Regions from separate parts of the Stenotrophomonas sp. LC732 genome, predicted to be linked through region 1. Evidence: riboswitches for the same ligand, from Rfam matches in the RefSeq annotation. Region 1 holds a riboswitch; the other holds the start of a gene.
What was found. Region 1 has a riboswitch for cobalamin ahead of btuB (TonB-dependent vitamin B12 receptor). Riboswitches for the same ligand answer to the same signal wherever they lie in the genome.
Positions count from the first base shown of each region.

Region 2: it holds a riboswitch for cobalamin, as region 1 does, so the genes downstream of both, ACT6SE_RS22570 (epoxyqueuosine reductase QueH) here and btuB (TonB-dependent vitamin B12 receptor) in region 1, are expected to answer to the same signal.

Region 1 is NZ_CP199214.1:268,213-278,634, reverse strand. It holds gene ACT6SE_RS01415 (cytochrome c biogenesis protein DipZ) at 1-82, shown strand, start outside; gene msrA (peptide-methionine (S)-S-oxide reductase MsrA) at 97-834, shown strand; gene ACT6SE_RS01405 (aminotransferase-like domain-containing protein) at 1,077-2,525, shown strand; gene bioD (dethiobiotin synthase) at 2,601-3,284, opposite strand; gene ACT6SE_RS01395 (GAF domain-containing protein) at 3,353-3,835, shown strand; gene ACT6SE_RS01390 (TfoX/Sxy family protein) at 3,832-4,194, shown strand; gene ACT6SE_RS01385 (histidine phosphatase family protein) at 4,286-4,864, opposite strand; cobalamin riboswitch at 5,007-5,229, shown strand; gene btuB (TonB-dependent vitamin B12 receptor) at 5,345-7,186, shown strand; gene gph (phosphoglycolate phosphatase) at 7,280-7,948, opposite strand; gene ACT6SE_RS01370 (class I SAM-dependent methyltransferase) at 8,013-8,804, opposite strand; gene ACT6SE_RS01365 (LysR family transcriptional regulator) at 8,801-9,730, opposite strand; gene ACT6SE_RS01360 (NAD(P)-dependent oxidoreductase) at 9,839-10,422, shown strand, end outside.
Region 2 is NZ_CP199214.1:4,797,271-4,807,692, reverse strand. It holds gene ACT6SE_RS22585 (patatin-like phospholipase family protein) at 1-1,488, opposite strand, end outside; gene ACT6SE_RS22580 (bifunctional nicotinamide-nucleotide adenylyltransferase/Nudix hydroxylase) at 1,682-2,731, shown strand; gene ACT6SE_RS22575 (nicotinate phosphoribosyltransferase) at 2,796-4,205, shown strand; cobalamin riboswitch at 4,339-4,568, shown strand; gene ACT6SE_RS22570 (epoxyqueuosine reductase QueH) at 4,730-5,416, shown strand; gene pncA (bifunctional nicotinamidase/pyrazinamidase) at 5,472-6,098, shown strand; gene purU (formyltetrahydrofolate deformylase) at 6,232-7,083, opposite strand; gene ACT6SE_RS22555 (LysR family transcriptional regulator) at 7,198-8,109, shown strand; gene ACT6SE_RS22550 (NADH:flavin oxidoreductase/NADH oxidase) at 8,113-9,210, opposite strand; gene ACT6SE_RS22545 (NAD-dependent protein deacetylase) at 9,351-10,157, opposite strand; gene ACT6SE_RS22540 (acyl-CoA thioesterase) at 10,214-10,422, opposite strand, start outside.

The DNA.
Region 1 (10,422 bases):
GCGCGGCGCAGTCGGTCCGCATCGCTTCGAGATCGAGTTCCTCGATGCGGGCGTGCAGGCCTATGCCTTCACCTTCGGTTGAACCGGGAGGACATGATGAAACTCTCCTTTGAACAGGGCATCGCCGCCGGTGTGGCCGGCCTGGTGGCCACGGCCTTGATTGCCGGTGTGCTGCTGGTTGACCACGGCGCGATTGCGGCGCCGGTCGAGGCCAGCGCGCAGATCCAGGCACTGCCGGCCCCCACCGGCGATGCGGCGTTCCGCGATGACGCCAGCCACGCCAGCGTGGTGTTCGCCGGTGGTTGCTTCTGGGGTGTGCAGGGCGTGTTCCAGCACGTCAAGGGCGTGAGCAATGCCGTGTCCGGCTACATCGGTGGCAGTGCGGCCAATGCGCGTTATGAGCGCGTCAGCGGTGGCCAGACCGGCCATGCCGAAGCAGTGAAGATCGACTACGACCCGCGCCAGGTCAGCTACGGGCAGCTGATGCAGGTGTTCTTCTCGGTGGTGCACGACCCGACCCAGCTCAATCGGCAGGGGCCGGACCACGGCAGCCAATACCGCTCGGCGATCTTCAGTGACGACGCACGCCAGCAGGCTGCCAGCCGCGCCTACATCGCCCAGCTCGGCCAGGCCGGCAGCTACCGCGCGCCGATCGTCACCCAGCTGGTCAGCGGCCAACGCTTCTACCCGGCCGAGAGCTACCACCAGAACTACATGACCAACTACCCGCAGGCGGCCTACATCCGCTACTACGACGCACCGAAGCTGGCCGCGCTGGGCAGGCAGTTCCCGGCGCTGTACCGGCGCGAGGCGGTGCTGGTGCCGATGCGGTAGCCGGCATTCCCCCTTGGGCTGACCGACGCTCGGCGGTGCTCTCTGTAGAGCCGAGCCCACGCTCGGCTGCTGTTGGCGGAAGTGCAGCCGAGCATGGGCTCGGCTCTACACACAGAAAAAGACGCACGGCCATCCAGCCGTGCGTTTGGGAAGTATCGGCCGTGCCCCGATCAGGCCCGGCCGACAACGACATGCTAGGCTCGCCATCATCATGGGTACAGCACCAGATGATGGGAAATTCGATGGATACAGATGACCAGAGCGCGATGATCCCACCCCGCTACCAACGGCTGTCCGATGAGCTGGCCGAGGCCATCCACGGCGGACGCCTTCCGGTTGGCAGCCGCCTGCCTTCGCTGCGGCAGATGGCCCTGCAGCGCAGGCTCAGCCTGAACACGGTGATTGCCGCCTATCGCCAGCTGGAGGACGCCGGCCTGGTCATTCCGCGGCCCAAAGCCGGCTTCGAGGTGGCGCCGCGCTTGTCGGTGCCAGAGCGTTCGCTGCGTGATACCCCGTCCGCACCCACCGCACCACTGCAGCAGGTGCTGATGGCCCGCGTGCTGGAAGCACAGCGCCGCCCCGGTGTGATCGACCTGGCCTTTGCCGGTCCGCGGGGGCGCCAGTTCTATCCGGGCGCGCAGCTGGCCCGGCATACCGCACAGGTGCTGCGGCACGGCCAGCAGACGGTGGAGACCTACGCGCGCCCCAACGGCTCGCCACGGCTGCTGGCGCAGATCGTGCGGCGTGGCCCGCGCATGGGGCTGCACACCCGCAGCGAACGCCTGCTGCTGACCCATGGTGCGATGGAGGGCCTGCAGCTGGCGCTGCGCGCGGTCACCCAGCCCGGTGATGCGGTCGGCATCGAGGCACCGTCCTACTTCAACCTGTATCCGTTGCTGGCCAACCTCGGCCTGCAGGCCATCGAGCTGCCCACCCATCCGCAGCACGGACTGGATGTGGGTGCGCTGGACGCGCTGCTGCAGCACACACCGCTGGCCGCGCTGGTGGTGATGCCGACCGTGCACAACCCGCTCGGCTGCACCATGCCGACCGCCGCCAAGCAGCGCCTGGCCGAGCTGGTCAACGCACGGCAGCTGCCGCTGATCGAGGACGCGGTGTACGCCGAGCTGCAGTTCTGCGAACCGCCGGCGCCCCTGCTGAAGGCCTTCGATCGCGACGGCTGGGTGATGGTGGTCGGAGGTTTCTCCAAGACACTGGCGCCGGATTACCGCATCGGCTGGCTGGATGGCGGCCGCTTCGCCGAGCGCATCGCGCTGCTGAAATTCCAGTCCACCGGCGGCGAGCCGCAGCTGCTCGGTGACGCGGTCGCGGCTTATCTGGAAGCCGGCAGCTACGAGCACCACCTGCATCGCATGCGCCGGCTGTACCGCGACCAGGTGGGACGGCTGCGCCAGCTGGTGGCCGAGCACTTCCCGGCCGGCACCCGCGCCACCGAACCGCAGGGCGGATTCCTGCTGTGGCTGGAACTGCCGGGCGTGGATACGCGCGAGCTGTTCGAGCGAGCGCTGCAGGAGGACATCGTGTTCATGCCCGGCCAGGTCTATTCACGTGGCGCGCGATACCGCCACTGCCTGCGGCTGTCGTGCTGCCAGACCCTGGATGCGCGCTTCATTGGCGCGGTGGAACGACTGGGCGCGATCGCGCGGGAGCTGGCGGCCGCAGCACGGTAGTGCCGGCCGCTGGCCGGCAACATCGGGATCACCGGGTGGATGCGGTTGCCGGCCAGCGGTCGGCACTACCCAGGATCACTCGAGCAGGTGCGCGCTCAGCGCTTCGCCATCCGCACCCGGCAGATGCGGCAGCCGTCCCCAGCACGGCATCGGCAGGCGCTGCTGCAACGTGGCGATGTTCTCATCCTGGCGCTGCATCGCCGGGTCGATGTGGTTGCCGATCCAGCCCAGGCACTGCACGCCGCTGGCCTGCAGCGACTGCGCAGTCAGCCGCGCATGGTTGACGCAGCCCAGCCGCATGCCCACCACCAGCAGCACCGGCAACTGCAGTGCTCGCACCAGGTCCAGCTGGTCCAGCGTGGCCGAGACCGGCGCCAGCCACCCACCGACGCCTTCCACCACCACGATGTCGGCCTGTGCGCGCAGTCGCGCGAACGCAGCCACGATCGGCGCCAGTTCCACCCGCACGCCGTCCTCGGCAGCGGCCAGCTCCGGTGCCAGCGGCTGCCGCAGCGCATACGGGTTCAGATCGGCATAGTCCGGCACCGGCCAGCTGGCCGCCTGCAGCGCCAGCGCGTCTTCGTTGCGCAGGCCCTGCCCCAGGTCTTCGCTGCCGCTGGCCACCGGTTTCATGCCCACCGCGCGCAGGCCGCGCCGGCGCAGCGCCTGCAGCAGCGCGGTGCTGGCCGCGGTCTTGCCGATCTCCGTATCGGTGCCGGTAATGAACAGGGCGGGCGGCAGCGTAGCGGGCAACGGCATCGATGGGCTCCAACAGGGCAACAGAGCGTGCATTATCGCCGGCCCGGCGCGCTTGCTAGACTGCGGGCATGTTCGCCAATGCCTCGCTTACCGGCAGCAAGCCGGAACAATACGCCCAGCTGCTGGAACAGGCCCGTGGCCTGGTCTACGCCGAGTCCGACCGCATCGCCAACGCGGCCAACCTCTCCGCACTGGTCTACCACGCCCTGCCCGACCTGAACTGGGTGGGTTTCTACCTGTACGACGGCACGGAGCTGGTGGTCGGCCCGTTCCAGGGCCTGCCGGCCTGCGTGCGCATCCCGCTGGACAAGGGCGTGTGCGGTGCCGCCGCCAGCCAGCGCGTGACCCAGCGCGTGGACGACGTCGATGCCTTCCCCGGCCATATCGCCTGCGATTCGGCCTCGCGTTCGGAACTGGTGGTGCCGCTGCTGCGCGGCGATGAACTGATCGGCGTGTTCGACATCGACAGCCCGAAGATCGGCCGCTTCGATGCCGATGACCAGGCCGGCCTGGAAGCCATCGCCCGCGTGTTCGTCGAGGCGCTGGGATGAGCGCACCGAAGCTGCGCAACATCGGCCCCAAGAGTGCAGCGTGGCTGCGCCAGGTCGGCCTGCGCAGCCGCGAGGACCTGGTTGCGACCGGCGCAGTCGGCGCCTTCGTCAAGGTCAAGCGCGCCGGCTTCAAGCCCAGCCTGAACCTGCTGTACTCGCTGGAAGGCGCGCTGCTGGACTGCCACTGGCAGGAACTGAGCGAGCCGCAGCGTGAGGCGCTGGTGCAGGATTACGAAGCACGCATCGCCGCGCATCCGCTGAAGGCGGCCGGCCCGGCGTCGGGTCCGGTGCATGAGCAGCGCTTCGATGCCGACGATGACGCGGAAGACAGCGTGACCGAGGATGCGGACGAGGATTGACCGCACCGGTAGTGCCGGCCGCTGGCCGGCAACTGCGTGGTCTTTTCAACATTCCTGAGACTGCCGGCCAGCGGCCGGCACTACCGATGGGTTACGGCTGCTGCAGTTCCAGCAGCTCGCCTGCCAGCCCGGCTTCGCCACGTTCCAGCCGTACCCGCAGGCGCGTGCCGTGGTCGATGCGCAGTGCCCAGCACAGCGACATCGGCAGGCCGCAGACCTGCGACAGCACCATGCGCAGCGGGCCGCCATGGCTGACCACCAGCGTTGGCACCGGGTCGTCATCATCGAGCAGTCGATCCAGCGCGCGCGCGATACGCCGCTCGAAGTGGCCCCAGCTCTCACCGTTGGGCGGTGGGTATGCATGCGGATCGGCATGGAAGGCCGCCAGTGCATCCTCCGGCAGGTCGAACAGCGACTGCCCGTCCCAATCGCCGAAATCCAGCTCTTCCCATTCCTCCTCCGCTTCCACGTCCAGCCCGCGCGGGGTGGCCAGGGCCATCGCCGTGTGCAGCGAGCGCAGCCGCGGCGAACTGATCACCCGTTCCCAGGGCTGCGCAGCGTAGGCCTCGACCAGTTCCTGCGGCAGGCGGGCCAGCTGCGGTGGATCGCTGCGGCCATCGAGGAACTCATCGCGACCGTTGCCGGCATGGCGGACCAGGTCGAGGATCATGCGTGCGTCCTGTACAGGCAACGCGGGAACAGCGGAAAACGGGCGGACATCGGCAACGGCACCACGGGATCGAGGGACCATTCTAAGGGCACAGCAAAGGCAGTCGGGTACGCTCGACGCTACGGGCCGCCTGCGATGCCGTAGACTGCGCGCACTTCCAGGTGACCTGCGGCCACGGCCGGCAGGTTGAAACGGGAAGCCGGTGACGCGTGAATCCACGCCAGGCCGGCGCTGCCCCCGCAACGGTAAGCACGTCAGTTCCAGGCAACAACGCCACTGTGCCGCAGGCATGGGAAGGCGCCTGGACGGTGGCCTCGCGCCACCCGGCGGCAAGCCCGGAGACCGGCCCGGAAGCCTCAGGTCGCGGTGCGGTGGGCATGGCGCTGGATGACCGCAGCCTGCGCTGCGGCGTCGGCGCATGCCTGCCTTCGCGGCTCCTCCCCTTCGCCACGCGGGCGTGCGTGGCACCTGGAGTCCCCCATGAAGCTGCAGTCCCGAATGCTGTCCCTGGCCGTGCTGGCCGCCCTGCCCGCGCTGGCCCAGGCCGCCGATGACACCACCGCGCTCGACCAGATCCTGGTCACCGCCACCCGCACCCCGATCGCCCTGCAGGACAGCATCGCACCAGCCCAGGTGATCGACCGCGCGCAGATCGAATCCAGCCAGGCCACCTCGTTGCAGGAACTGCTGCGCGGCCGCGCCGGCATCAACCTGACCAATGCCGGCGGGCTCGGCAAGCAGAGCTCGCTGTTCCTGCGCGGCACCAACTCGGGCCACACCGTGGTGCTGGTCGATGGCGTGCGCATCAACAGTGCCGACCTCGGCCTGGCCATGTACCAGGACCTGCCGCTGGCGCAGATCGAACGCGTGGAAATCGTGCGCGGCCCGCAGTCCAGCCTGTACGGCGCCGACGCCATCGGTGGCGTGATCCAGATCTTCACCCGCCGCAACCAGGGCGATTTTGCTCCGCACTTCCAGCTCGGTGGTGGCAGCAACGGCCTGCGCGAAGCCAGCGGCGGCATCGGAGGTGGCACCGAACGCGGCTGGTTCGGCGCCGACATCGCCTACCAGCATTCCGATGGCGTCGATGCCTGCCGTGGCTCGGCGACGCTGTTCACCGGCTGCTTCGCTGACGAACCCGACCGCGACGGCTACCGCAACCTGTCCAAGAGCCTGCGTGGCGGCTACACCTTCAACGACCAGTGGAATGTGGAAGGCAGTGCGCTGCGCGCCGACGGCAAGAACCACTACGACGGCTATTACAACTACTCGGAAACCCGCCAGCAGGTGCTGGCCGGCAAGGTGCGCTACACCCCGTCCGGGCGCCTGGCGTTCACCGCCAACGTCGGCCGCAGCGACAACGAATCGGACAACTTCGGCGACTTCGGCGCACGCGGCAGCGCGCAGACCCACCGCGACAGCGCCTCGCTGCAGGGTGACTTCACCTTGACCGGAAGCCAGCTGCTGAGCACCGGCGTGGACTGGAGCGAAGACAACCTGGACGGCAGCAGCGCGGGCTACCTCGTCGACAGCCGTCGCAACACCGGCGTGTTCGTGCAGTACCAGGGCCGCTTCGGCCGCCATCAGCTGCAGGCCAGCGCACGCAACGACGACAACCAGCAGTTCGGCAACCATGCCACCGGCAGCCTCGGCTGGGCAATGCAGCTGGACCACGGCCTGCGCGTCAATGCCAGCTACGGCACCGCCTTCAAGGCACCGACCTTCAGCGACCTGTACGACCCGTGGAGCGGCGTGCCGACGTTGAAGCCGGAGAAGTCCAAGAGCGCCAACCTCGGTGTTTCGCAGCAGGGCCAGGGCTGGCATTGGGGCCTGGACGTGTACGAGACCCGCATCGATGACCTGATCACCTACGATGCGTCCACGATGAAAATGCAGCAGGTGGAGAAGGCGCGCATCCGTGGCGCCGAACTGACCGGTGGCGTGCTGCTGGCCGGCTTCGACCTCAACGCGCAGCTGAGCTACACCGACCCGCGCAACCGCACCCATGGCAGCACCCAGTTCGACAACTGGCTGCCGCGCCGTGCACAGCAGACCGCGCGCCTGGACGTCGACCGCCGCTTCGGCGATTTCCGCGCCGGCCTGACCGTGCAGGGTGCGGGCAAGCGCTATGACGATGCCGCCAACGCGGTGAAGGTCGGCGGCTACGGCACGCTGGACCTGCGCGCCGAGTACGCGCTGACGCCGGCGTGGTCGCTGCTGGCACGTGCCGCCAACGTGTTCGACCGCCGCTACGAGACGGTGGCGTGGTTCAACCAGCCCGGCCGCGAGTACCAGCTGAGCGTGCGTTACCAGCCGAAATGAAGGCGCGCGCCGGGCATCGCCCGGCGCCGATCTACTGTAGAGCCGAGCCCATGCTCGGCTCACGCAATGAAGCAGCCGAGCGTGGGCTCGGCTCTACACCCGAACGCCCGCGGCCAGCCCCGGCAACTCACGCAGGTCGTCAATCACCGCCACCGCCTGTGCGGTGGCCAGGTCCAGGCCACGCGGATAACCGTAACGCACCAGTGCGATCGGCATGCCTGCCTCTTCGGCGGCGCGGTAGTCGGTCAACGAATCACCCACCATCAGGCAGGCATCCACCGCCAGCCCGAAGTGCGCAGCGATGTGCCGCAGCGGCTCACCGCTGGGCTTGCGCTGCGGCAGCGAATCGCCGCCCAGTACCAGCGCGAACGCATCACCAATGCCCAGGTGCTGCAGCAGTGGCGGCACCAGCGCTTCGGGCTTGTTGGTGCAGATCGCCAGCGGAACACCGCCTGCACGCAGCTGCATCAGCGCTTCGGCCACGCCATCGAACAGGCGCGGGCTGCGCAGCAGGCACTCACGGTAGTGCGCCATGAACACCGGCATCACTTCGGCCAGGTCGACCTCACGACCCGCGGCATGCACGGCCTGCTCGACCAGGCGGCGCACACCGTCGCCGATCCAGCCCAGAACCGTGGCTTCCGGCACGCGTGCCATGCCGATGTCTTCCAGCGTGCGGTTCAGTGCTTCGGCGATATCAGCTGCGCTGTCGACCAGCGTGCCATCTAGGTCGAACACGACCAGCGGATAGGGATACGACAAGGGACGGCACCTGCACGACGTGGGGCCGCCCATTGTACGCCGCTGGTTTCTGCGCCGATCCGCCTCAACCGATCCGGCGTGCGCGGGTGGCCAGGAACGTGGGCAGGTAGCGGTCGATCAGGAAGCGCGGCTGCGGCTGCCAGTCTTCCATGAAGCGATCAATGACGAACCCCGCATCCAGCTGCCCGCCGATCAGTTCGGTCAGGCTGTGGCCAAAGGTCAGCGCATCGCCGCGGCCGAGTTTCGCCTCACGTTCTGCGGCGGGCAGGTCTTCCAGGTCCGAATAGGGAATGGCGTACTGCGGCCGGATCAGGCCCTGCGCATCGAGCTGCGGATCGCGCGCGCCGACGAACAGCACCGGGTTGTAGAAGCTGGCCATCAACATGCCGTCGCGCGCCAGCACGCGGCGGCATTCGGTCCACACCGGGCGCACGTCGGGTACGTACAGGTTGGAGATCGGATGGAACACCACGTCGAAGCTGTCGTTGGCGAATACGTGCAGGTCGCGCATGTCGCCCTGCACCGTGCGCAGCTGCAGGCCATCGCGCGCCGCCACGCTGCGGTCCTGTTCCAGCTGCCCGTCGGAGAGATCGAACACGGTGACGTCGGCGCCCGCAGCGGCCAGCACCGGTGCCTGCTGGCCCCCGCCCGAGGCCAGGCACAGGATGCGGCGGCCACGCACATCGCCCAGCCAGTCCAATGGCAGCGCGCGTGGGGTCAGATGCACCTGCCAGCGGCCTTCGCGCGCGGCGGCAATGGTTGAACTTTCCACCGGGCGCGACCATTCGCGCACTTCGCTGGCCTGGCGGTCCCAGGCAGCACGGTTGTGGTCGATCAAGGCCTGTCCATGGTTCATGTGTTCTCCTTGCCCGGTGGGCGCCAATCCAGATCCTGGAAGGCCGGGCTGGCGAAACACTCGGCCAGGTAGTCCAGGAATCGCCGCATGATAGCGGGCTGCTGTCGCCGTGACGCGTACACGGCATGAATGCCGAGTTCGTCCAGGCTGAATTCGGGCAGCAGTTCGATCAGCTCGCCGGTACGCAGCAGCGGCGCCACCTGGTAGGTCGGCAGCATGGCGATACCGGCACCGGCCCGCACCGCCTCCAGCAGCAGCGAGGCCTCGTTGGCGCTGATGTTGCCGCCCACCGCCACCGACAGCGAACGGCCGTCTCGGTGCAGCTGCCACAGGCTCTTGCCGACGTAGTGGTGGGTCAGGCAGTTGTGCGCGGCCAGATGCTCGGGAGCAGTCGGCGTGCCGCGTGCCTGCAGGTAGGACGGCGTCGCGCACAGCACCGAGCGGCAGGTGGCCAGCCGCCGCGCGATCAGGCTGGGATCGATCTGGCGCGCGATGCGCACGGCCAGGTCCACCCGCTCCTCCACTAGGTTGACCGTGCGGTCGACCAGCAGCAGCTCGATGCGTGCCGCCGGATGGCGCGCAACAAAGCCGGCCACCGCCCGCGCCAGGTGGCTCTGCCCGAACGACACGCTGGCAGTCACCCGCAGCGTGCCATGCGGCTCGGGATCATCGCTGGCCAGCTCGCCCTGCAGTTCCTCGCCGATCGCCAGCATCTGCCGGAAGCGCGCCAGTGCCGCCTCGCCGGGCCCGGTCAGACTGACCCGGCGCGTGGTCCGGTGCAGCAGGCGTGCGCCCAGCCAGCCCTCGACCTCAGCCAGGTAGCGGCTGACCATCGCCCGCGACATGTCCAGCACCTCTGCCGCCGCGGTCAGGCTGCCGCGCTCGGCCACCTCGACGAACACGGTCATGGCGGTCAATCGGTCCATATGCTCGATCCATGCAACAAACAAGCGCGTTATACGCTGCTTTTCGAGCGACTGCAGCGGCCTAGAGTGGCGCCATTCCCACCCCACAGCGCCCCACGGAGTCCTGCCATGAAGATCGCCCTCGTTGGTTCCACCGGCAACATCGGCCGCCAGATCGCCCGCCACGCGCTGGCCCGCGGCCACGAACTCACCGTCATCGTGCGCAGCGCGCAGGACCTCCCGGCCGAGCTGGCCGGTGCCCATCCGGTGATCGCCTCGCTGGATGACCAGGACGCGCTGATTGCCGCCATCGCCGGCCACGACGTGCTCGCCAGTGCCTACGGCCCGCGCCCGGGCGATGACATCGGCCGCGTCGGCGAGGTCGCCGCGCAGCTGGCGGCTGCCGCGCGCAAGGCCGGCGTGCCGCGCCTGGTGGTGGTTGGCGGTGCCGGCAGCCTGGAAGTCGCACCCGGCGTGCAGCTGGTCGACACCCCCACCTTCCCGGAGGCCTACAAGCCGTACGCGCTGGCCCACCGCGAGGCGTTCAACCGCCTGCAGGCAGTGGACGACCTGGACTGGACCTTCTTCTCGCCGGCCGCCGAAATCGGCCCGGGTGAAGAGCGCGGCCAGTACCGCGTGCAGCCCAAGGCGTTCCTGGCCGATACCAGCGGCCACAGCCGCATCAGCTACGCCGACTATGGCGCGGCGTTCGT
Region 2 (10,422 bases), 360 kb from region 1:
GCCCTGCAGGCTGACGTGCACGATGCGGTCGCGGTAGCCCGGTGCGCGCGCCTGCAGCAGGTCGCGCCAGTTCTGCATGGTCGCCACCACCGCGAACAGGAAACGACCCAGCTCGGCTGCGGCCAGTGGCGTGGCGATGGACTGGTAATGCCGTTGCCAGCCGTGGCGGTTTTCGGTGGGCAGGAACACCGCATGTTCCAGCGCCTGGCGGCCACCGCTGCCCTGGCTCACCGCTTCGGCGTGCTGTGGATAGACCAGGTTGATGGCGAAGGTCGGCCAGCGCGGCAGCGCGGCATCGAACAGATGGATCGGGAAGTTGCTGCTGATGCCGCCATCGGAGAACCAGCAGATGCGGAAGGCGGTGATCACCGGGCCGCAGGTCTGCCCGGCACTGGTCAGCCCTTCCATGCTGTCGGCAACGTTGTGCTCCTGGTCGGCCGCAGGGGCGGCCGGTTCGCAGCGTCGTTCGCGGCGTGAGGGTTCATGCAGCGGCACCGCGCTGATCAGCAGCGGGAAGCTCAGGCTCATGCGCGTGGCCACCAGCACCGGCAGCTTCGGGCCCTGCGGCAGGTGGTAATACTGCCGCCCGTCCACCTCCAGCGGCGGGCCGGCCTGGCTCACCAGCCACTGCACGACGCTGGCAGGAAACAGCTGTTCGAACTCCTCGCGCAGGAACCAGAACTGCGCGCCGCCCAGTGGCAGCGTGCGCGGCTCGTTGTGCGAGATGCAGGTGGTGATCATCTGCAGGCTGATCGCATGCGGGCTGTCAGGCTCACCGGCGTAGCGCGGCGCATCGTGCAGGTCGGCGAAGGTCAACGGTGCATCCAGCGGCTTGCCGGACAGCTGCTGCAGGCATTCATGCAACCACTCGGTCAGCGCCGGCCTGCGTGGATCGCGGCTGAGGCCGCTGCACAGGCCCAGCAGGTTGCGACGCGCCACCCGCGCGACCCGCAGCGCGGCACCGGCCACACCCGCACCGTAGGCGCACAGCAGTGATGGCAGCAGCGTGGCGGCCACGCCGCTCCAGCCACCGCCCCACCAGCCCAGGCCGAGCAGCAGCGCCAGCGACACCAGCACTTCCAGCGGCGCGATCTCGAATACCGCAACGGCCAGGCACAGCAGTTTGTGCGGCAGGCGGGCATTGCCGGTCAGCACCACCAGCAGCCGATAGGCCGCGCGCGCGCCGCGCGCCGGCTGGAACAGGCTGTAGATGAAGCCGCGCCGGGACAGCTGTGCCGACACCGCCGACAGCCCGCCATAGCCTGCATCGCCGGGCAGCTGCTCGCCGGCCTGCTGGCGGCGATCGCCGCAGGCCGCTGCAGCCGCCACCGCTGCCGCAATGGCGCCGGCTGAAGTGCCGCCGATGCTCTTGAAGCGATACTCGCGGGCCAGCGCCAGTACCGCATTGGGGTACACGATGCCGCTGGTGATGCCGCCTTTCATGACCAGATCGCAGTACTTGTCCGCCACTGTCTTGCCCCCGAGCATGCCGTCCGCCGCGTGGGTTGCAGTATGGCGCAGCGGCTTCTCAGGGCCTGAGAACAACGGCGCAGTCCGCGCACGCAATGCGCCGTTCAGCAGAAAGCACGGCTGCAGGCTTGACCCGCCCCGCCATCGGCGTAGCATCTGCAGCAAGCCAAGGGACAGACCCGCGGCTGCCACAACGACATGAGGGATTCTCATGGAATTCGACTATCTCGTCTTCATCGGGCGATTCGAGCCCTTCCACAACGGCCACGCCGCCGTTGCCCGCCTGGCCCTGAGCCGGGCCCGCAAGCTGATCTTCCTGGTCGGCTCTGCCGATACCCCCCGCAGCCTCCGCAATCCATGGACCGTGGCCGAACGCGCCGTGATGATCCAGGCGGCCCTCGACGGCCACACCGACCGTCTGCTGATCCGCCCGCTGCGTGACCACCTGTACAACGAAGCACAATGGATCGCCAACGTGCAGCGCCAGGTGGCTGACGCCCTGCGCAACGACGGTGCCGCCGCCGATGCCAGGGTGGGCCTGATCGGCATGGACAAGGATGCGTCCAGCTACTACCTGCGCGAGTTCCCGCAGTGGCCGCTGGTGGACGTGCAGCACACCGCCACCCTGTCGGCCACCGAGCTGCGGCGCTACCTGTTCGAGGCCGGCGACGTCGACTTCCACGGCGCGCTGCTGATGCTGCGTGGCAATGTGCCGGCGCCGGTGTACGACATGCTCGAAGCGTTCCGCAAAAGCGCGCCTGCGTATGGCCAGCTGGTGGCCGAGTACCGCTTCATCGAACAGTACAAGGCCGCCTGGAAGGATGCGCCCTACGCGCCCACCTTCGTCACCACCGATGCGGTGGTGGTGCATTCGGGCCACGTGCTGCTGGTGCGTCGCCGCTCGGAACCCGGCAAGGGGCTGTGGGCATTGCCCGGCGGCTTCGTCGGCCAGGAACAGAGCCTGCTCGACAGCTGCCTGCGCGAACTGCGCGAGGAAACCCGCCTGAAGATTCCGTTGCCGGTGTTGAAGGGGTCGCTGAAGGGCCAGCAGGTGTTCGACCACCCGGACCGCAGCCAGCGTGGCCGCACCATCACCCACGGTTTCCACTTCGAGTTTCCGGCCGGCGAGCTGCCGCCGGTGCGCGGCGGCGACGATGCCGACAAGGCACGCTGGATACCGGTGAGTGAGGCCCTGGACATGGGCCCGCAGCTGTTCGAAGACCACCTGCACATCCTGGAGTACTTCCTCGGCCGCGGCTGACCGGCCCGGCTTTCCCACTGGCGGATAGACCGCCGGTGCCACCCGACGCGAAGGAGCTTCCGTCATGCACTACCTCGATAATCTTCTCCTCAACACCGACAGCTACAAGGCCAGCCATTGGCTGCAGTACCCGCCGGGTACCGATGCCACGTTCTTCTACGTCGAATCACGTGGCGGACTGCACGATCGCACGGTGTTCTTCGGCCTGCAGGCGATCCTCAAGGACGCGCTGGCACGGCCGGTCACCCACGCCGACATCGACGACGCTGCTGCGGTGTTCGCCGCGCATGGCGAACCGTTCAACGAGGTCGGCTGGCGCGGTATCGTCGACCGGCTTGGCGGCCATCTGCCGATACGCATCCGCGCCGTGCCCGAAGGCAGCGTGGTGCCCACCCACCAGGCACTGATGACCATTGAATCGACCGATCCGGCCGCGTTCTGGGTGCCGTCGTACCTGGAAACGCTGCTGCTGCGCGTGTGGTACCCGGTCACCGTGGCCACCATCAGCTGGCACGCACGGCAGACCATTGCCGCGTTCCTGCAGCAGACCAGCGACGATCCGCAGGGGCAGCTACCGTTCAAGCTGCACGACTTCGGCGCGCGCGGTGTCTCGAGCCTGGAATCGGCCGCGCTGGGCGGTGCCGCGCACCTGGTCAACTTCCTCGGCACCGATACGGTCTCGGCCCTGTGCCTGGCGCGCGCGCACTACCACGCGCCGATGGCCGGCTATTCGATTCCCGCCGCCGAGCACAGCACCATCACCAGCTGGGGCCGCGAGCGCGAGGTGGACGCCTACCGCAACATGCTGCGCCAGTTCGGCACGCCCGGTGCGATCGTGGCGGTGGTATCGGACAGCTATGACATCTACCGCGCCATCAGCGAGCACTGGGGTACCACCCTGCGCGATGACGTGATCGCCTCGGGCGCCACCCTGGTCATCCGCCCGGACTCGGGGGACCCGGTGGAGGTGGTTGCCGAAAGCCTGCGCCGGCTGGATGAAGCGTTCGGCCACACCCTCAACGGCAAGGGCTACCGCGTGCTCAACCACGTGCGGGTGATCCAGGGCGATGGCATCAACCCGGATACCATCCGCACCATCCTGCAACGCATCACCGACGACGGCTACGCCGCCGACAACGTAGCCTTCGGCATGGGCGGTGCGCTGCTGCAGCGGCTGGACCGCGATACGCAGAAGTTCGCACTGAAGTGCTCGGCGGCGAGGGTCGAGGGTGAGTGGATCGACGTCTACAAGGATCCGGTCACCGATGCTGGCAAGACCAGCAAGCGCGGCCGCATGCGCCTGCTGCGGCGCCTGGACGATGGCAGCCTGCATACGGTGCCACTGCCGGCCAACGGCGACGACACCCTGCCGGACGGCTTCGAGGACGCAATGGTGACCGTGTGGGAGAACGGCCGCCTGCTGCACGACCAGCGGCTGGACGACATCCGCACGCGGGCGGCCGTGGGGCATTGAAGGTGCATCCCGACCGGGGTCAGAGCCCGCTGCGTGGCAGCGGGATCCGACCCCTTCCTTCCGCTGGGGTCGGATCCCGTTGCAGCGTAGCGGGTTCTGACCCCTGCGCTCTTGACCGGCGCCACCAACAGGTCCACCTTGCACACGCCGAAGGTATCCCTCCCATCGCTGCGGCGCGGGGAGGGAATTAAACGGGAATCCGGTGAAGGCGCCTCGCGCGTCCATTCCGGAGCTGCCCCGCAGCGGTGAATGGAAACGAATCCTGCCAACAGCACTGGGCTCGCGCCTGGGAAGCGGCGGGTAGTAGGTGGGCTGCGGCCCGTGTCCATCAGCCCGAATACCGGCCCCGGCCGGGGGACACGACCGTCCCCTGACTCGACCTGGAATCTCCGCGGGGAGGTTGCCGGGGCCGTCGTTGTCCTGCGCGTGCAGGCAGCATGGCCGCGCGCGTCCTGTTCACGGTATCCGGCCAGACCCGTTCACCCACGCACTGATGCATGGGCCACCGCCGTTGCCGGCGGTCCATGCGGTACCTGACGATGACCGAGCTCCAACGCCCCACCCTGACCCTGCCCGCCGACGGCAAGCGCCTGCTGCTGCATTCGTGCTGCGCGCCCTGTTCCGGCGAAGTGATGGAGGCGATCACCGCCTCCGGGATCGACTACGCGATCTTCTTCTACAACCCCAACATCCACCCGGTGAAGGAATACGAGCTGCGCAAGCAGGAGAACATCCGCTTCGCCGAGCAGCACGGCATTCCTTTCATCGACTGCGACTACGACACCGACAACTGGTTCAGCCGTGCGCGGGGCATGGAAAACGAACCCGAACGCGGCATCCGCTGCACGATGTGCTTCGACATGCGTTTCGAGCGCACCGCGCTGTATGCGCACGAGCACGGCTACGACACCATCAGTTCGTCGCTGGGCATCTCGCGCTGGAAGAACATGGCGCAGATCAACGACTGCGGGATCCGCGCCGCCTCGCGCTATGAAGGCCTGCAGTACTGGGACTACAACTGGCGCAAGGGCGGCGGCGCCAGCCGCATGATCGAGATCAGCAAGCGCGAGCAGTTCTACCAGCAGGAATACTGCGGCTGCGTGTACTCGCTTCGCGATGCGAACCGCCATCGCCGCGAGAATGGCCGCGAGCGGATCAGGATCGGCCTGCTGTACTACGGGCAGGACGCTGGGACGCCACAGGGCGATTGACGTGCAGGCATGGGGCGGCCACGCTGGTCGCCCCTTCTGTTGTAGCGGACCTGCCATGACCGCCCTGCCCGCCGATGTCGCCCTGCTGGTGATCGACCTGCAGCCGGACTTCATGCCCGGTGGCGCCTTGGCCTGCGACCAGGGCGATGCGCTGGTGGCACCGATCGCCGATCTGTTGGCGCAGCGCCGCTACCGCACCGTGGTGGCGACCCAGGACTGGCACCCGGCCGACCATGCCTCGTTCGCCAGCCAGCACCCCGGCCAACGCCCGTTCGAGACCATCCTGCTGCACGCGCAGCCGCAGACCCTGTGGCCGGACCACTGCGTGCAGGGCAGCGCCGGTGCCGCGCTGCACCCGGGCGTGGACTGGACCGTGGCCGACCTGATCCTGCGCAAGGGCACGCGCCAACAGGTGGATTCGTACAGCGCCTTCCGCGAGAACCATGGCCCCGATGGCGAACGCCCGGCCACCGGCCTGGCCGGCTGGCTGCACGAACGCCGCATCCGCGAAGTGCACGTGTGCGGCCTGGCCCGCGACTACTGCGTGCTGTGGAGCGCGCAGGATGCGGTGAAGTCCGGCTTCCGGGTGAAGTTCCTGTGGGACCTGACCCGGCCGGTGACCGAAGCCAACGACGCGATGGTGCGCGATGCGCTGGGCAAGGCGGGAATCGCGACCGCCTGACCCACAACGGTAGTGCCGGCCGCTGGCCGGCAACGCCTGGATCCCTGCAGTTGCCGGCCAGCGGCCGGCACTACCGGATCACACCCGTGGGTAGCGCCGGGCCATGCCCGGCGGACCTGGAAGGGGCAGCACGTTACCGGAACACCACCGTGCGATGCCCGTTGAGCAGGATGCGGTGCTCCACATGGCGGCGCACGGCGCGTGCCAGCACCAGCGATTCGGTATCGCTGCCCAGCCGCACCAGCTCGCGCGGCGCCATGGCGTGATCCACGCGGGCCACGTCCTGTTCGATGATCGGTCCTTCGTCCAGATCCTCGGTGACGTAGTGCGCGGTGGCGCCGATGATCTTGACCCCGCGCGCGTGCGCCTGGTGGTACGGCTGCGCGCCCTTGAAGCTGGGCAGGAAGCTGTGGTGGATGTTGATCGCACGCCCGGCCAGCGCGCGGCACAGCGTGGGTGACAGGATCTGCATGTAGCGCGCCAGCACCACCAGGTCGATGCGCTCGCGCTCGACCAGGTCGATGATCTGCTGCTCCTGCACCGCACGCGTATCGGCGGTCACCGGCAGGTGGTGGAACGGTACCTGGTAGGACGCGGCCAATGGCGCGAAGTCGGCGTGGTTGGAGGCCACCGCGGCAATGTCGACCTTCAGCTGGCCGCTGTGGGCGCGGAACAGCAGGTCGTTGAGGCAGTGCCCCTGCTTGCTGACCAGCACCAGCAGGCGTGCCCGGCGGCGGCCATCATGCAGCTGCCAGTCCATGCCGAAGCCTTCGGCAAGCGTGGCCATCGCGGCGTGCACGGTCTCCAGCGGCAGGCCGGCGTCACGGTCGAAATGCACGCGCAGGAAGAAGCGGCCGCTTTCCTCATCGCCGAACTGCTGGGCGTCGAGGATGTTGCAGCCGTGGTCGAACAGCAGGCCGGACACGCGATAGACGATGCCGGTACGGTCGGGGCAGGACAGGGTGAGGATGGAATCGGGGCGCATCGCCACAGTGTAGGGCAGCTTCCTGCCCAGCAGCCGGATGATCACCGATGCAACCGAACCGCTTGGTTCAGTCCCAAGCGATACTTGGCCATCACCGTGGCAAGCTGGTCGGTCATGAACCTGTTGCAACTGATCCGCAGCTTCACCCGCACCGCAGAGACCGGCAGCATTGCCGCCGCGGCCCGCATCCTTGGCATCAGCGCCACCGCAGTCGGCCAGAACATCAACCGGCTGGAAGCGCATCTGGGCGTACGGCTGCTGAACCGGAGTACGCGCCAGCTGGCGCTCAGCGAGGCCGGCGCGCTGTACCTGGCGCAGGTCCGCCACATCGAGGCCGACCTGGCGCGCGCGCAGACGATGGTCACCTCCGGTGATATCGAACCGGCCGGGCCGCTGCGCATCGCCAGCAGCAGCGCGTTCGGCCGCCACGTGCTGGCCCCGTTGCTGCCGTCACTGCAGCAACGCTACCCGCAGCTGCAGCTGGAACTGCGCCTGACCGACCGCGCCGTGCAGCATGGTCCAGAGGCGGTGGATGCCAGCATCCGCATCGGGGCGCAGCTGGAGGATGGGGTGGTCGCGCGACAGCTGGCGCGTGTTCCGTTCGTGTTCTGTGCCTCGCCGGCCTACCTGAAGGCCCATGGCACCCCGCAGGAACCATCGGATCTGGGCAGCCATCGCGGGCTGCTGCACCGCTTCCCCACCGATGGCCGGCCGTTGCGCTGGGGCCTGCTGAAGGACGGCCAGCGTGTGGACGCCGTGCTACCGCCGAGCATGGTCTGCGATGACATCGATGCGCTGGCGTCGCTGGCGGCGGCCGGTGCCGGCATCACGCGGTTGGCTGCGTTCGTGGCCCAGCCCTACCTGCGCGATGGACGCCTGCAGGCCGTGTTCGGCGCCGACAGCACGTGGCGTCCGGAGCCGATGGAGGTCTATTTCTGCGTCAGCGATCGCCGCGACTTCACCGCCAAGATCCGCGCGCTGTTCGAGCACCTGCAGGCCGGCATGGCGCCGGCCTGGCGGGTGTGAGCCTCAGGCCTTGAACACGCCGCGCGCATCGCGCGGCTCGCAGCGCAGGTACTGCGGCGCCGGTTCCACGCTGTCGCGCAATGCGGCGGCGGCATGCCACGGCCAGCGCGGGTCGTAGAGGATGCCGCGCGCCAGGGCCACGGCATCGGCGTGGCGATGGCGCAGGATCGATTCGGCCTGCTCCGGTTCGGTGATCATGCCCACGGCGATCACCGGCATGCGCACCTTGGCCTTGATCGCCGCCGCGAACGGCACCTGGTAGCCCGGACCGACGGTGATCTTCTGGCGCTCGTCCAGGCCGCCACTGGAGACATGCAGGAAATTGCAGCCGCGCGCGTCCAGCACCTGGGCCAGCGCTTCGCTCTGCACCAGATCCCAGCCGCCCTCGACCCAGTCGCTGGCGGAAATGCGCACGCCCACGGCGACCTTGTCGGACACCGCCGCGCGTACCGCGTCGAACACTTCCACCAGCAGGCGCAGGCGGTTCGGCAGCGACCCACCGTAGCCATCGGTGCGGCGGTTGCTCAGCGGCGACAGGAACTGGTGCAGCAGGTAACCGTGCGCGGCATGCAGCTCGATCAGCTCGAAGCCCAGGCGCTCGGCGCGCACCGCACTGGCAGCGAAGGCGGCGATGACCTCGGCGATGCCGGCTTCGTCCAGTTCCTGCGGTGCCGGATCGGCGGCATGGAACGGCAGCGGCGACGGCGCCACGGTGGCCCAGCCACGCGCATCGCCGGCCGGCAACTGGCCACCCCCGTCCCACGGACGGGCGGTGGATGCCTTGCGGCCGGCATGGCCCAGCTGGATGCCCAGCGGCATCGGCGACCAGCGGCGGACGCTGGCCAGCACCTGTGCCAGCGCGGCCTCGGTGCCGTCATCCCACAGGCCAAGGTCGGCCCAGCTGATGCGGCCGCGCGGCTCGACCGCGGTGGCTTCCAGGATCAACAGGCCGGCGCCGGACTGCGCCAGGTTGCCCAGGTGCATGGCGTGCCAGTCGCTGGCGCGGCCGTCTTCGGCGGAGTACTGGCACATCGGCGCGATGACGATGCGGTTGGACAGGGTCAGGGGGCCGAACGAGATCGGCGAAAACAGCTGGCTCAAGGGGGTGATGAACGACGTAGGGGGTGCGTATTGCACCGCTGCGCGGCTCCTGGATCAACCGTCTGGATGGATCGCTGTTTCGCAGCCGATCATGCCGCCGAGCGCCGACAGCCCCTTGTAGAGCCAAGCCGACGCTCGGCTCAGCCCGCCACCCAACCGGACAAGGCTTCAGCGCAGTCCCGCTCATCCTTGAACAACAGCAGGTCGTCGGCACGGGTGCGGCCGCGGTTCAGCGCCGCCACCGGCAATCCTGCCTTCGCCGCCGCCTGCACGAAGCGGAAGCCGGAATAGACCATCAGTGACGAGCCCACCACCAGCACCGCATCGGCCTGCTGCAGGTGCTCGTGCACCGCCTCCACCCGCTCGCGGGGCACGTTTTCGCCGAAAAACACCACGTCCGGCTTCAACACCCCGCCGCAGTGCGGGCACCCGGGTACCACGAAGCTAGAGAAATCGGTCTCCAGGTCGGCATCACCGTCGGGGGCGATGCCGGCCTCCAGCGCGTCCCAGCCGGGATTGGCGTCCAGCAGGCGCTGCTGGAAATCCTCGCGGCCACTGCGGCGCTCGCAGCTCATGCAGCGCACCAGATCCAGGCGGCCATGCAGGTCGATCACGTTGCGGCTGCCGGCGCGCTGGTGCAGGCCGTCCACGTTCTGGGTCAGCAGCACCTGCAGCTTGCCGCGGCTTTCCAGGGCGGCCAGGGCCTGGTGGCTGCCGTTGGGCCGGGCCAGGCCGAAGCGCGGCCAGCCCAGCAGGCTGCGCGCCCAGTAACGCTGGCGGGTGGTCGACTCGCCGATGAAGGCCTGGTAGGTCACCGGCGGCGTGCGTTTCCACTGGCCGTCGGCGTCCCGGTAATCGGGTATGCCCGAGGCGGTGCTGCAACCCGCGCCGGTCAGCACGAACAGGCGCTCGGCGCGGTCGATGAAGTCGGTCAGTGGCAGGGTCATGGCTGCCAGATGGGGGCGCCGCAGCGCCCCCGCAAGCACCGGTTCAGCCGCTGGTCTCAGGCGGCCGGCAGCGGCGGCACCGCGATCGGGTGGCCTTCCTCGTCCAGCGCGATCATCACGAAGTGGCCGCGGGTGCACAGCTTGCGCTCGCCGCTGTGCAGGTCCTCGGCGACCAGTTCCACCTCGACCTTCATCGAGCTGCGGCCGACTTCGACGATGCGGCCGATGGTTTCCACCATCTGGCCGATGCGGATCGGCAGCTTGA